Regions from separate parts of the Actinokineospora sp. genome, predicted to be linked through region 2. Evidence: riboswitches for the same ligand, from Rfam matches in the RefSeq annotation. Region 2 holds a riboswitch; the other holds the start of a gene.
The links. Region 2 has a riboswitch for S-adenosylmethionine ahead of ACT4N7_RS19520 (methionine ABC transporter ATP-binding protein). Riboswitches for the same ligand answer to the same signal wherever they lie in the genome.
Positions count from the first base shown of each region.

Region 1: linked by a shared signal. The riboswitch ahead of ACT4N7_RS20985 (aminotransferase class V-fold PLP-dependent enzyme) and the one ahead of ACT4N7_RS19520 (methionine ABC transporter ATP-binding protein) in region 2 are both predicted to bind S-adenosylmethionine.

Region 1 covers NZ_JBQTHF010000060.1:34,930-42,015, forward strand. Annotated here, with positions in the region: gene ACT4N7_RS20965 (AsnC family protein) at 1-563, shown strand, start outside; gene ACT4N7_RS20970 (hypothetical protein) at 728-1,027, opposite strand; gene ACT4N7_RS20975 (RluA family pseudouridine synthase) at 1,077-2,006, opposite strand; gene lspA (signal peptidase II) at 2,077-2,670, opposite strand; gene ACT4N7_RS20985 (aminotransferase class V-fold PLP-dependent enzyme) at 2,689-4,032, opposite strand; SAM riboswitch class IV at 4,067-4,182, opposite strand; gene ACT4N7_RS20990 (potassium/proton antiporter) at 4,245-5,726, opposite strand; gene ACT4N7_RS20995 (DUF167 domain-containing protein) at 5,824-6,105, opposite strand; gene ACT4N7_RS21000 (TetR/AcrR family transcriptional regulator) at 6,102-6,680, opposite strand; gene ACT4N7_RS21005 (SRPBCC family protein) at 6,735-7,086, shown strand, end outside.
Region 2 covers NZ_JBQTHF010000056.1:98,724-105,809, forward strand. Annotated here, with positions in the region: gene ACT4N7_RS19505 (hypothetical protein) at 1-91, shown strand, start outside; gene ACT4N7_RS19510 (alpha/beta hydrolase) at 107-1,630, shown strand; gene rsmA (16S rRNA (adenine(1518)-N(6)/adenine(1519)-N(6))-dimethyltransferase RsmA) at 1,659-2,507, shown strand; SAM riboswitch class I at 2,609-2,697, shown strand; gene ACT4N7_RS19520 (methionine ABC transporter ATP-binding protein) at 2,890-3,897, shown strand; gene ACT4N7_RS19525 (4-(cytidine 5'-diphospho)-2-C-methyl-D-erythritol kinase) at 3,977-4,942, shown strand; gene ACT4N7_RS19530 (hypothetical protein) at 4,939-5,460, opposite strand; gene ACT4N7_RS19535 (hypothetical protein) at 5,698-5,934, opposite strand; gene ACT4N7_RS19540 (hypothetical protein) at 5,931-6,188, opposite strand; gene ACT4N7_RS19545 (hypothetical protein) at 6,464-6,664, shown strand; gene ACT4N7_RS19550 (DUF6879 family protein) at 6,664-7,086, shown strand, end outside.

The sequences.
Region 1 (7,086 bases), on a different contig from region 2:
AGGCGGGCCCGGCGAGCCAACCGTTCCCGGCGCCGGACGGCCCGATGAGCACGTGGGGGCCGCCGCAGAGCTCGTCCTGGGCGCGCGGCGACCAGCCGCCGCAGATCCCGGTCGACCGCACCCAGCCGGCCACGCGTCCGCCGCGTGAGGGTCGGGTCGGGTCGAAGCTGGAGGCCGAGGGCCTGGAGGGCGAGCGGCTCGCGATCCAGCTCGTCGAGGTCGTCGACCCGGCCGACTACCTGTTCACCGCGGCGGGATATTCGCTGCAGCAGGGCGAACGGTCGATCGTCGTGCACACGGAGTTGACCAACCGCGGCTCGATGCGGTTCGAGGCGCTGCCGGACATGTACCTGGTGCTGGTGACGCCGGACGGCCGGTCGATCTCCAAGGCGCCGGTGTCGCTGTCGTCGCGTCCCGCGCACCGGATCGGCGTCTCACCGGGGCAGACCGCGGGCGGCCACACGGTGTACGTGCTGCCGGAGGACACGGAGATCACCCACGTCCGTTGGAGCCCCCGCCCGGACGAGGAAGCCCGCACCCTGACCTGGGCCGTCGAGAACTAGGGCCTGGTTCAGATGTGGGGTGCGTGAGAGTCGTGATCGAGGTGGTTCCTGGCGGTGCCGACGGATCGTCTCTCATACCGGGTTGTATTCGGGCGATTCGTCCGTGCCGTCAGGGGCCACCTCGGCGCGGCTATCGCGTGCGCCACATCTGAACCAGGCCCTAGTCACGCGCGGCCGAACAGCTTGCCCAGCCAGCCCTTCTTCGCCGGCTCGGCCGCCGCGGCCGGGATCGGGCTCGTCGGCGGATCGCGGTCGTAGACCACCTCGCGCCGGTCGACCCGAACCGTCTCGTCGTGCGCCGGGCCGCGAGTGAGGTCGCCCGGGTTCACCCGCACCGTCTCGTCCACGTCGTCCATCGGTAAGGCGCCGATGACCGGCGGGGCCACACCGTCGGACATGAAGCGGCCGTGGCCGCCGGTCGCGAACGGGTCTCCCCCGTCGTCCGTGCCACGCTGATCTTTCATCGCACCACCCTTGGCCGTCCCCACAGTGCGTCCAAACCTAGCCCAGAACTCAGTAGTCGGCGGCGAGGACGTCCAGCGCGGCGGCGAGATCGGCGGGGTAGGTGCTGGCGAACTCGACCCAGCGGCCGTCGTCGGGGTGGTGGAAACCGAGGGTGCGGGCGTGCAGCCACTGCCGGGTGACGCCGAGCCGCTTCGCCAGGACCGGGTCGGCGCCGTAGGTCAGGTCGCCGACGCAGGGGTGGCGCAGGGCGGCGAAGTGCACCCGGATCTGGTGCGTGCGACCGGTTTCCAGCTTCACGTCGAGCAGCGACGCGGCGCGGAACGCCTCGATGGTCTCGTAGTGCGTGATGCTCGGCTTGCCGCCCGCGACCACCGCCCACCGGTAGTCGTGGCGGGGGTGGCGGTCGATCGGGGCGTCGATGGTGCCGACGCTGGGGTCCGGGTGGCCCTGCACGAGCGCGGAGTAGCGCTTCTCGACGGTGCGCTCCTTGAACGCGCGCTTGAGCGCGGTGTAGGCGTGCTCGCTCTTGGCGACCGCCATGACGCCCGTGGTGCCGACGTCGAGCCGGTGCACGATGCCCTGGCGCTCGGCGGCGCCCGAGGTGGCGATCCGAATGCCCGCCGCGGCCAGGCCGCCGATGACCGTGGGGCCGCTCCAGCCGGGGCTGGGGTGCGCGGCCACGCCGACCGGCTTGTCCACGACCACGATGTCGTCGTCCTGGTGCAGCACGATCAGCCCGTCGACCGGGATGGCCTGGACCTCGATCGGCCGGTCCGGCTCCGGCAGGGTGACCTCCAGCCAGGTCCCGGCGAGCAGCCGGTCGGACTTGCCCGCGGGGTGGCCGTCGACCAGCACGTCGCCGGACTCGGCGAGGGCGGCGACCACCGTGCGGGAGAGCCCGAGCAGCTTCGACAGCCCGGCGTCCACCCGCATGCCGTCGAGGCCATCGGGCACCGGCAACGTCCTGGATGCACTCATGCCATCCCCTCGCAGGCTCGGTGATGCCGCTCGCGGACACCCTGTGACAGTGGCTCGCGCGCAAGCTCGCTCATGAATTGTCCTGCTTACGAGTAGAGCGGCCGTCGTAGTCGCGGCCCATCATCGCCATGATGACGATCAGCACGCCGCCCACGGTGATCCCGGAGTCGGCCACGTTGAACACCGGGAAGAAGTCCCCGTTGGGGGCGAACACGGACACGAAGTCCACGACGTGGCCCTGGAAGGGGCCGGGTGCGCGGAACATCCGGTCGGTCAGGTTGCCCAGCGCGCCCGCGAGCACCAGCCCGAGGCCGATCGCCCAGCCCACCGACCGCAGCTTCGGCATGATCCAGATGATCGCGACCACCACCCCGGCGGCGACCAGGGTGAGCAGCCAGGTCATCCCGGTGGCCATCGAGAACGCGGCGCCCGGATTGCGGACGAGTTGCAGGTAGACCGCGCCGCCGAGCAGCCGGATCGGGGCCTCGCCCTCCAGGGTCGCGGTGGCGATGATCTTGGTGACCAGGTCGAGCGCGAAGACCACGACCGCCGCGGACAACAGCAGCACGCCCCGGCGGGCGGGCGGCTCGGGGGCCGGGGCGGCCGGATCGGTCTCGGTGCCGCGGTCGTCGCCGCGCTCGGTGCTCACCGGCCCATTGTCCATGCAGGCGGAAACGCCGGGTCAGGCCGCCTCCCGCAGGAACGGCGGCAGCGGGCGCGGGTCGTCGACCGGCGCCCACCGGCCGTCCACGAGCTCATAGGCCGCGCGGGGTCCGTCGGCGGCCAGCGAGCACAGCGCGGCGACCAGCCGGTCGACGTGCTCGGCCGTGGTGCCGAGCCCGACACTCGCCCGCAGCGCGCGGGACTGGGTGGCGTCGACGCGGCCGAGCAGCCTGCGGGTGGCGATGTGCGCGCAGAACGCGCCGTCGCGTACGCCGATGCCGTGCTCGGCCGACAGCGCCGCGGCGGCCAGGCCGGGGTCGAGCCCGTCGACGGTGAAGCTGACCACGCCGACCCGGTCGTGCCCTGGCCCGAACAGGGCGAGTTCGCGCAGGCCTGGCACGGTGGCCAAGCCTGCGCGCAAGCGGTGCAGCAGCACCTTTTCGTGCTCGGTCACCGCGGCCCAGCCGTGCCGGGTGATGGTCTCGCAGGCCACCGCGAGCGCGTGCACGCCGACGACGTTGGGCGAGCCCGCCTCGTGCCGCTCGGGCACCTTGGACCACGACACGCCCAACCGGTCGCCCCAGTCCACGACCTGGCGGGTGGCGCCGCCGCCGACCAGGTACGGCTCGGCCGCCCGCAACCAGTCGGCGCGGCCGATCAGCGCGCCCGCGCCGAACGGGGCGTAGAGCTTGTGGCCGGAGAGCACCGCGTAGTCGACGTCGAGGGCGCGCAGGTCGACCGGCCGGTGCGGGGCGAGCTGCGCGGCGTCGAGCACGGTCCGGGCGCCGTGCGCGCGGGCCACCTCGGCCAGCGCGGCGACCGGCCACAGCTCCCCCGTGACGTTGGACGCGCCACTCAGCACCACCAGCCGCGGGCCGACCGGCAGCCCGGCGAGCGCGGCGCCGAGCGCGAGCACGGCGTCGCCGGGACTGGCGGGCGTCTCGATCCGGTGCACCCGGGGGCCGCGCCACGGCAGCAGCGCGGCGTGGTGCTCGGTGTCGAACAGCACCACGGATGTGCCCTTGGGCAGCGACCTGGCCAGCAGGTTCAGGCTGTCGGTGGTGTTGCGGGTGAACACCACGGCGTCCGTGCGGCGGGCGCCGACGAACGCGCGCACCGTGTCGCGGGCCTGGTCGTAGACCCGAGTGCAGACCTGGGAGGCGAACCCGGCGCCGCGGTGGACGCTGGCGTACCAGGGCAGCAACTCGTCCACGGCGTCGCGGACCGCCTCCAGACACGGCGCGCTGGCCGCGTGGTCGAGGTTGGCGTAGGTCACCCGGCGGCCGTCGACCAGCGGGACGGCCAGCCGCGCGCCCACCACGGGCGGAACGGTGACCTGGACAGGGGGAGCGGCGAGCGGCACGAGCAGACCTCCGGGTCCGGTCGGACCCGCGACGGGTCCGCGCTTGCCCGCCCGCACCGCGCGGGGGGCCAGGTCCTCACCCGGGGCACCCCACCGCGGTTGGAGGGTTGCCGACCAGCGAGCCGGGGCTTGACGCTGGCACTCATGACCTTGGCGGCCACGATACCGCAGCGGCGGCGCGGGGTGCGGCGCCGCCCGCATCGTGGGAGCGGCTACTCCGCGCCGGTCTCGCCCTTCCAGCGCGCGTAGCGGCCGGCGCGGTCGACCGCGCGGATGCGGTTCTCGGTGGCCGAGCGCGCGGCCTGGGTGGACACGACGAGCAGGTGGTCGCCCTCCTGCAGGCGGGTGGTCAACACCGGGGTGAATCCCTTGCCGTCCCTGGCGACCAGGCTCACCGACGCCCCGGGCGGCAGCCGCAACTCGGACAGGTAGACCCCGTGCAGCTTCGAGCCCACCGGGATGGACACCTGCAGCAGTTCGGCGTCGAGGTCGTCGAGGGTGGCGACGTCGACTTCGACCTCCTTGGTCTTCGCCCCGGGGTCGAGGTTCAGCGCCTTGGCGAGCAGCCCCAGCGTGCTGCCCTGCACCAGGGTGAGCACGATGACCAGCACGAAGACGGCGTCGACCAACTGCTGGGCGCCGGGCAGGTTCTGCGACAGCGGGATCATCGCCAACACGATCGGCACGGCACCGCGCAGCCCGGCCCAGGACAAGAAGACCTGTTCCCGCCACGGCACGCGGAACGGCGTTGTCGACACCAGCACCGACAGCGGGCGGGCGAGCAGGGTGACCACCACCCCGGCCACCAGCCCGGGCACCACGGCGTCGAGCAGCCGCGAGGGCGAGGCGAACAGTCCCAAGAGGACGAACAGGCCGATCTGGGCCAGCCAGCCCAATCCCTCGGCGAAGGACACCGTGTCCGACCGGTGCGGCAGGCGGGAATTGCCCAGTACCAACGCCGCGAGGTAGGTGGCGAGCAGACCGGAGGCGTGCACGGCCTGGCCGCCCGCGAACGCGAGCACGCACACCGCGACCGTGGCGAGTGGATAGAGGCCGGTGGCGGGCAGGGCCGCGCGGCGCAGGGTGTGCGTGCCGACCCAGCCGAGGCCGAGGCCGAGGACCGCGCCGACCCCGAGTTCGTAGACCAGGGTGAACGGCAGTGTCCAGTCGATCGGCGCGGTGGAGGTCAGCAGCACGACCGCGATGTAGCACGGCGCGTCGTTCATGCCGCTCTCCAGTTCCAGCGAGCCGACCAACCGCCGGGTGACCGAGAGCCGCCGCAGCACGCTGAACACCGCGGCCGCGTCGGTCGAGGCGAGCACCGCGCCCCAGAGCAGCGCGGTGCGCCAGTCGAAGTCCAGCAACCAGTGCAGCACGGCGCCGGTGACCCCGACGCTGACCGCGACGGCCACTGTGGACAGTGCGATTCCTGGCCACAGCGCGGATCTCACCTCGGACCAGCGGGTGGTGAGGCCGCCCTCGGCGAGGATCATCACCAGCGCGGCCAGGCCGAGGGACTGGGTCAACTCGGCGTTGGAGAACTCGATGCCCAGGCCCGCCTCGCCGATCAGCACGCCGAGTCCGAGGTAGAGCAGCAGCGACGGCAGACCCAACCTGACCGACACGCGCACGGCGAGCACCGCCACCAGCAGCACGGCCGCCCCGATGCCCAGGGCCAGGGTCAGATCGGTCACCCCACCTCCAGCCGTCGACGTCCGTGCGGCCATTCTGTCTTGCCGCCGGCGCCCAGCGGTAATCGACGGGCCGACAACGCCGCAGGTGAGGCCCCGCTCAACCGGCGTCGGCGAGCAGCCGGTCGAGGGTCGCGGCGGCGTCGTCGGGGGCCGGATCGATCTCGATCACCTTGTCGCGGCCGCGGTCCCCGGTGACGATCAGCACGTCCTGCCCGCGCACGCCGAACGCCGCCGCGAGCGCGCGGCGGACCGCGTCGTGCGCCTTGCCCGCCACCGCGGGCGCGGCGACGGCGACCACGAGCGCGGCCCCGTCCGCGGGCCAGCGGCCGCCCACCCGCGCCCTGCGCGACCCGGGTTTGACCCGCACGGCGAACCTCATCCCGGCTCCGCCGGCGCGGACAGCATGGTGCGCAGGATGTCGGCCACGTGCGCGCGGCGCGCGGGCGACGAGCGCGGCAGCGAGTCCGGCGCGGCGCGCATGAGCTGGGCCTGTCCCAGGTAGACCGAATAGGCGACCACCGCGCGCCTGCGTGCCTGTGCGCGGCCGAACCCGAGTTCGGCGAACTGCGCGGCGAGGTAGGCCAGGCGCCGTTCGGTGACCCGGCCGACGGCGTCGGCGACCAGCGGGTCGGTGGCCGAGGCCAGCAGCGCCAGTTCGACCCCGACACCGTGTTCGGGGTCGAGCACCGCGCCGAAGAGCAGCCGCAGCCGCTCGGTGGCGGTCGCGCCCTGGTCGGCGGCCCGGATCACGTTCTCGGTGTGTTCGCACTCCCACCGGTCCAGCGTGGCCGCGAGCAGCGCGTCGCGGCTGGGGAAATGCCAATAGACGCTGCCCTTGGTCGCGCCGACCCGCGCGGCCAGCGGCTCGACGGCCACCGCCGCCACACCGCCCTCGGCGAGCGCGGCGAGCGCGAGCGCCGTCCAATCGGCTTTGCTCCTGCGGTTCCCGGACACGCCGCCATACGCTACCGTACGGACGAGACCATACGGTTGCGTACGGAGGATGTCATGATCGACAACATGCACCGGCGAGACCTGCCGGTGGACCCGACGCGGGCGGGCGAACTGCTCGACCGCATCGTGGGCACCGACAGCCCGCTGTGGCCCACCGACACGTGGCCGCCGCTGCTGCTGGACCGCCCGCTCGGCGTCGGCGCGGCGGGCGGCCACGGCCCGATCCGCTACACCTGCACCGCGTACACCCCGGGCAGGCTGGTGGAGTTCACCTTCGCCCCCGGTCTCGGCGTGCGCGGCACACACACGCTGGAGGTGCTCGACGGCCCCGGCGGCACCAGCGTCCTGCGGCACGTGCTGCGCGGGCGGCCGGAGGGCACGGGCCGGGCGGCCTGGCCGCTGGCGA
Region 2 (7,086 bases):
CCTGGCCGACGCCGATGCGGGCGCGTTCTGCGTCGGCTGCTACGGCACCGGCGACCAGCGCGCGGCCGCCGCCTTCCCCGCCGTTCACTGAGCCGGAGGTCCGCGCATGCCTATCGCCGAGCCGTCAGCCGCGCTCGGGCTGTGGCCCCGGGTCAAGGCGCTCTCCGGGTGGCCGGAGACGGACGAGACCTCGATGCAGGCCCTGGCCACGGCGTGGAGCACGGCCGGGACGAGCTTTGCCCAAGCGGGCCGGTTCAACGTCGGCGCGGTCGCCGCCTCCTGGGCCGACAGCGTGGCGGTGGCCTTTCAGGACCGCGCCCGCACCAACCTGGACCAGGCGACCCGCAGCGCGGAGACGATGACCCAGCTCGCCGACCGCGCGACGTACTTCGCGGGCGAGGTGACCCAGGTGAAGACCGGCATCCGCACGCTCATCGAGGCCAACCTCGGGATCTTCGCCAGCACGTCGCTGCTGCCCGCAGGCGTGTCGGCGGTCGCCCAGGAAGTGTTCGTCACGCAGCTCGCGGGCATGGTCAACCAGCTCATGTCCGACGCCGCGGGCCGGGTCGCCGGGCTGGGCGGTGCCGTCGCGGCGGTGCCGCCACCGCCGCCGGAGGGGGCGCCCCCGGAGCAGAACGCCGCGTACTGGAACTCGCTGACCGAGGAGCAGCGCCAGCAGCTCATCCGGGAGAACCCGGACCTGGTCGGCAACCGGGACGGCTTCTCGGCGGTGCACCGCGACCAGGCCAACCGCATCCTGCTCGACCGGGAACAGGCCCGGCTCACCGGCGAGATCGACCGGCTCAACCGCCTGCGGGCGATCCCCGGCGTCGGTACGCAGATCGCCGAGTTGGAGCGGCAGCGCGGCAGGCTGGACGCCTTGGAGCAACGGCTGGACGCGCCGGCGGGCCGCGGGCCCGACGACCGGTACTTCCTGCTCGGACTCGACCCGCGCGGCGACGGCAGGGCCATCGTGGCGGCGGGCAACCCCGACACCGCGGCCAACGTGGCGACCTTCATCCCCGGCGCCGACACCAGCCTGGACAGCGTGCTCGGCTCGGTCGACCGGGCCGACAACCTGCGTGCGGCGGCCGAGCGGTCCGGGTCGCCGTCGACGTCGGTCATCACCTGGCTGGACTACGACAGCCCGCCGCTGGCGCTGGCACCGTTCGCCTCCGGTTACGCCGACGACGCCCGGCGCGACCTCGACAGCTTCCAGCACGGACTGCGGGCGAGCCACCAGGGCGCGCCGTCGCACAACACCGTGGTGGGGCACAGCTACGGCTCGCTGGTCGCGGGCGCCGCAGCGCGCGACGAAGTCCTGCCGGTGGACGAGTTCGTCTCGGCGGGCAGCATCGGCCTCGGGGTGGATCACGCGGACCAGCTCAACCTGCCGCCCGGCCACGTGTGGGTGACCGAGACCGACGGCGACTGGATCGCCGACAACCTGGTCAACCACGGCCGGGACCCGTCGAACGAGGAGTTCGGCGCCCGGCAGTTCGAGTCCGACACACCCGTGTCCCTGCCCGGCGACGACCCGCACAGCCAGTACTTCGACAACCACCCGGAGAACCCGGCGCTGAACAACATCGGCGACATCATCGCGGGCCGGGAACCACGGGCCGGGTGACCGGCGGGCCCTGCGTAGGCTCACCCGGGTGACGGTGGGTGGATCGGCGCTGCTCGGGCCCGTGGACGTGCGCAGGCTCGCCGCCGAACTCGACGTCCGGCCCACCAAGAAGCTCGGCCAGAACTTCGTGCACGACCCCAACACCGTCCGCCGGATCGTGGCCGCCGCCGGGCTCGACCCCGCGGACGTGGTCCTCGAAGTCGGCCCCGGCCTCGGCTCGCTCACCCTCGCGCTGCTGCCCGCGTGCGCCAGGGTGCTCGCCGTCGAGATCGACCCGGTGCTGGCCGCGCGGCTGCCCGCCACCGCCCGCGAACGCGCCCCGGACCTGGCCGACCGGCTGACCGTGCTGCCCGCCGACGCGCTGCGCGTGCGGGCCGACCAGCTCGACGGCGAGCCCACCGCGCTCGTCGCGAACCTGCCCTACAACATCGCCGTGCCCGTCGTGCTGCACCTGCTGGCCGAGCTGCCGTCGCTGCGCACGGTGCTGGTCATGGTGCAGGCCGAGGTCGCCGACCGGATGGCGGCGGGCCCGGGCGGCAAGGTCTACGGCGTGCCCAGCGTCAAGGTCGCCTGGTATGCCCAGGCCCGCCGGGTGGCCACGGTGCCGCGCTCGGTGTTCTGGCCGGTACCCAACGTCGACTCCGCCCTCGTGCTGATGACCCGCAGGCCGACGCCCGACGCCGACCGGGCGGCCGTGTTCGCCGTCGTGGACGCGGCCTTCGCACAGCGCCGCAAGACGCTGCGGGCCGCGCTGGCCGGGTGGGCGGGATCGGCCGCTCGGGCCGAAGAGGTGCTCACCGCGGCGGGCGTGGACCCGAAGCGGCGGGGCGAGCAGCTCACGGTCGACGATTTCGTGCGCATTGCGAGCCGCGCGTAAGCGGTGGACTACTTCGTCGGTGTGATCTTAGGTACCCCGTCATGCCAACCCGCACAGGCACCTTGCGCTCATGCGCCGGGATCGGGTGTACTCGGTTTCGCTATCCATCCCGAGCGGCTGAGAGACCTGGCTCTAGGACGCCGCAGCAACCACCCCCGTGGGCAGGTGCTACCGCCAGGAACGATGGAGGACTGAGACGATGGAGATCCTGACCAGCAGGCGGGTCATCGACCAGTGTAAGCGCGGCGTGACCGCGTGTCGCCGAATGCGTAGCTAGCTCGAAGCAGCCAGTACGTCGTTCGCATCCCCCGAGGTTCGTCCGCCCGACCGTCCACAGTGGACCGTCCGGGTGGCCTGCCGTCACGCCGCGTTGGAGTAGATCGTGATCACCGTTGAGAATCTGAGCAAGTCGTTCTGGGGCACCACCGGCCCCGTCGTCGCCCTGGACGACGTCAGCCTGGACGTCGCCGCGGGCGCCATCACCGGCGTCGTCGGGCCGCAGGGCTCCGGCAAGTCGACCCTGGCCCGCCTGGTGTCCCTCCAGGAACGCCCCGACAGCGGCGTGATCCGCGTCGAGGGCCACAACATCGCGAGCCTCGACCCGCGCAGGCTGCGCGCCGCGCGCAGGCGGATCGGCGTCGTGCAGTACGGCGACCTGCTGCCCCAGCGCACCGCGGCGGGCAACATCGCGCTGCCGCTGGAGCAGGCGGGCGTCGACGGCCCGCAACGCCGCACGAAGGTCGGCAAGCTGCTCGACCTGATCGGGCTCACCGACAAGGCCGCCCTCTACCCCGACGCGCTGACCCCCGGTCAGCAGGCCAGGGTGGCGGTGGCCCGTGCGCTGGTCGGCGACCCCGGCCTGCTGCTGGCCGACGAGCCAACCAAGGGCCTCGACGCCGACGCCGCCGCCGGAGTGCTCACCGTCCTGGATCGGGCGCGCGCCGAACTGGGCGCCACGGTGCTGGTCGTCACCAGCGACGCGGGCGTGATCCGGCGCGTCGCCGACGAGGTGGCGCTGCTCGTCGACGGCCGCGTCCAGGAGAGCGGCCACCTGCTCTCGTTGATCCAGGCCCCGGACAGCCTGCTCGCGGGCGCGGTGCTGCCCGCCATCGACGCCCCGCCCGCGGCGCGCGCCCAGCACGACCGGCTCGCCGAGGTCGTGCTGATCGGCTTCGCCGCCGTCGGCGCACTGCTGCCGGAGGCCACCGGCCGCTTCGGCGCCGCCATCTCGGTCCTCGGCGGCGGGCTCACCCGGGTCGGCGAGACCCCGGTCGCCCGGTTCCTGCTCGGGGTCACCGGCGCGCACTCGGACTCCGCGCTGGCCTGGATCGCCGACCGCGGCGGCCTCGTGCGCCAGGGTCTGCGGGGACCGCAGGGCATCGCCGCCTGACCGGATTCCCGACTCCGCCCGCGTGCCGCATGTCGGTGGGCGGGCGGAGTCGCGCCGACCGCGCCCGTAGGCTGGTCAGGTGCTCGCAGTCGTGCCCCCGCCGGTGACCGTCCGTGTGCCGTCCAAGGTGAACCTGCACCTCGCCGTCGGCGACGCGCGGCCGGACGGCTACCACGAGCTGGCCACCGTCTTCCAGGCCCTGTCGCTGACCGACGAGGTCACCGTGGCCGTCGCGGACGAGCCGGGCGTCGAGGTGCACGGCGAGGGCGCCGACGCGGTGCCGACCGGCGCGAGCAACCTGGCCTGGCGCGCCGTGCAGGAGTTGGCCCGGCACGTGGGCCGCGACCCGGACGAGCCGAAGATCCGCGTGGTGATCCGCAAGGGCATCCCCGTGTCCGGCGGGATGGCGGGCGGCAGCGCCGACGCGGCTGCGGCCCTGGTCGGCCTCGCCGCCCTCTGGCGCCTGGAGACCACCCGCGACGACCTGGCCACCGTCGCCGCGCGGCTGGGCAGCGACGTGCCGTTCGTGCTCTACGGCGGCACCGCGCTGGGCACCGGCCGCGGCGAGCAGTTGGTGCCGGTGCTGTCCAGGCACACCTACCACTGGGTGCTGGCCTTCGACCGGCGCGGCCTGTCGACCCCGAAGGTCTACACCGAACTCGACCGGCTGCGCGCCGAGGGCGACCCGCCGCGCGTCGGCGCTGTCGAACCCGTTCTGGCGGCCCTGACCAGCGGCGATCCGCGCCAGTTGGCGCTGCTGCTGGGCAACGACCTGCAGGCCGCGTCGGTGTCGCTGCGGCCTGGGCTGCGCCGCACGCTCCGGGCCGGGGTCAGCGCGGGCGCGCTCGCGGGCACGGTGTCCGGCTCGGGCCCGACCTGCGCGTTCCTCTGCGAGGACGCCGACTCGGCCCTGCGGGTCGCCGCCGAACTGTCCGGCGCGGGCGTCTGCCGAACAGTCCGCGTCGCCCACGGCCCGGTCCCCGGCGCCCGCGTCATCGGCGGCGACGAGACGCACCGGCCGGTGCCGCCGCAGGTACACGCCTAGTACTGCCAGCGCCAGCCGGTGACCTCGGCGGGCATGTTGTGCGGCTTGTAGGTCAGGGTGCCGTGTTCGCTGCTGGAGTCGAGCAGGACGACGCCGTAGTAGCCCGCGTCGGCGAGGTAGAAGTCGTCGGGCAGGTAGCGCTGTACCGGCAGACACGAGGTGAAGATGCCTTTGCCGGTGGCATTTCCGTCGGCGTCGTAGGTCGCGAAATCGGTCGCGCTCATCCACCACCCCCAATCCGGCTCGTACTCCTCGGTGGTCCGCAGCACGATCGTCACGGCCAGATAGTGACCGTTGTTGGGTGGCAGACTTCCCCGCTCGGTACAGCGGACGGATTCGACGCTGTCGAGCCAGAGCGCGGCCAGCGGCGGGCTGCCGCTGGAGCTGATATCGATCTGCCTGCCGAGCTTCGCCACCTGCGTTCCGGCGATGGAACCACTGGTGTCGCTCGAACAAGCACTGAGCGCGAAGATCATCACCGCGATGCAGGCGACGACCCGGGCACTCCGGCGGGCCACGGACATTTCACCTCCCAGTCGACGATTTAGGTCGTCACCTGGGGGATTTCGTTACCCTTTCGGGCAGAATCACACTGAGCGTGCCCGATCCATCGCGCACGATCATTTCCCGCACGGACCGGGCTCACCATCAGTCATTGTTCGAGTGCAACTAGGCTGAGCGCAATTCCTGGTCAGGTCGACGGACTTGTCCAGCACGCATGAGGGTCCCCTCAGGGTTGATCGGATCGGACGGGGTCACCGAGCGCCGGAGTCGCCGATGTCGTCGTCGTGTTCGGTGAGGACGAGTGGTGGGGTGGGGAGTAGGTCGAGTGCGTCGCGCAGCACGCCGCGCAGTTCGACCCACCGGTCGGGGTCGATCCGCGTCGAGGTCATGACGTCGAGGCTGAGGTTGACGACCATCTTCGGCAGCAGGTTGAGCACCTCGACGAGTTCGGCGAGTCGCGGGTCGACGATGTCGTAGTGGCCGTTCACCGGGCCCGCCCCTGGTGGCCGGTCGACGCGACAGCTCGGGGGTCTGCCGTGCCGACCGGGGTTCGGGGCCGGGCCGCCGCCGGCTGCGGGGAGGCGGCCATGGCGACCCGGCGGTCGTGGGAGCGCGCCCGGCGCAGCAGACGACGGTTCGCGCGGCGGTGGCGGCGGACCGGACGGCGCTCCACCAATACCGCCCACACCAGCAACGGCACCACGAACCACGCGTAGGCCATCAACTCGAAGAACCCGACCACTTCACCGCGACCACCTCTCCGCGCTCACTTTCCGAACTGGATGTCCGCTGCAAACCCGCTCATGACGTGTCGACGGTGGCGCGACGACGAACCCGGTCGTCTCGGCGCGGCGGGTGCGCGGCGAGATATGCCCACACTCTGCGCCACACGTGAGAGTCAAACAAGAATCAGATGAGAATATTCGGTGTGATTCACACGATCGGGCGATCCCATCCGCGAATCGAAGCGGTTCGATGGATGCGACGCCCGTCGCCGAACCGATCACCGGAGGACTCGTGAAACTCACTCACCTGGGCACCACCAGTGGCACCACAACGTGCCCGAACCTCTATGAGACCGACCGTGGCACCTACCTGGTCCAGGGCTACCAAGTCACCGACCCCGAAGCGCTTGCCACCCTGCGCGCCCGCGGCCTGCCCGAAGGCGAGACCGTGGTCGAGATCCCCAAGGCCCTGCTCAACTTCGCGCCCCGCTGATGGACCGACAGCTCGGCCGCGCCGAGTTCGCGAAGCTGTTCACCACCTTCACGGACTCGGCGTTCCGGCTGGAAACACTGACCGCCTACCGCGAGCCCCACGAAGCCGACGCCGTGAGTCGGTTCGCCGCTGGGCTACCGCCCGACGACACCTGGGCCTCCGACTACCTCGACCTCCTGCGCAGCCTCCCCAGCAACGGGCGGCGCGTCGAACGGGTCCGCGTGCTCGATGTGCCGCCGACCGAATATCAGCGGTTCGTGATGGATCTCGCCGCCCGCTGCAACGTGCCCGCCGGGGAACAGTTGCGCGTGCTGGACCGCCCCGACGCCGCAGCACTCGGCGTTCCTTTGGACGAGGACTTCTGGCTCTTCGACAACCAGGTCGTCGCCACACTGCACTTCGTCGACGGCACTTTCACCCAC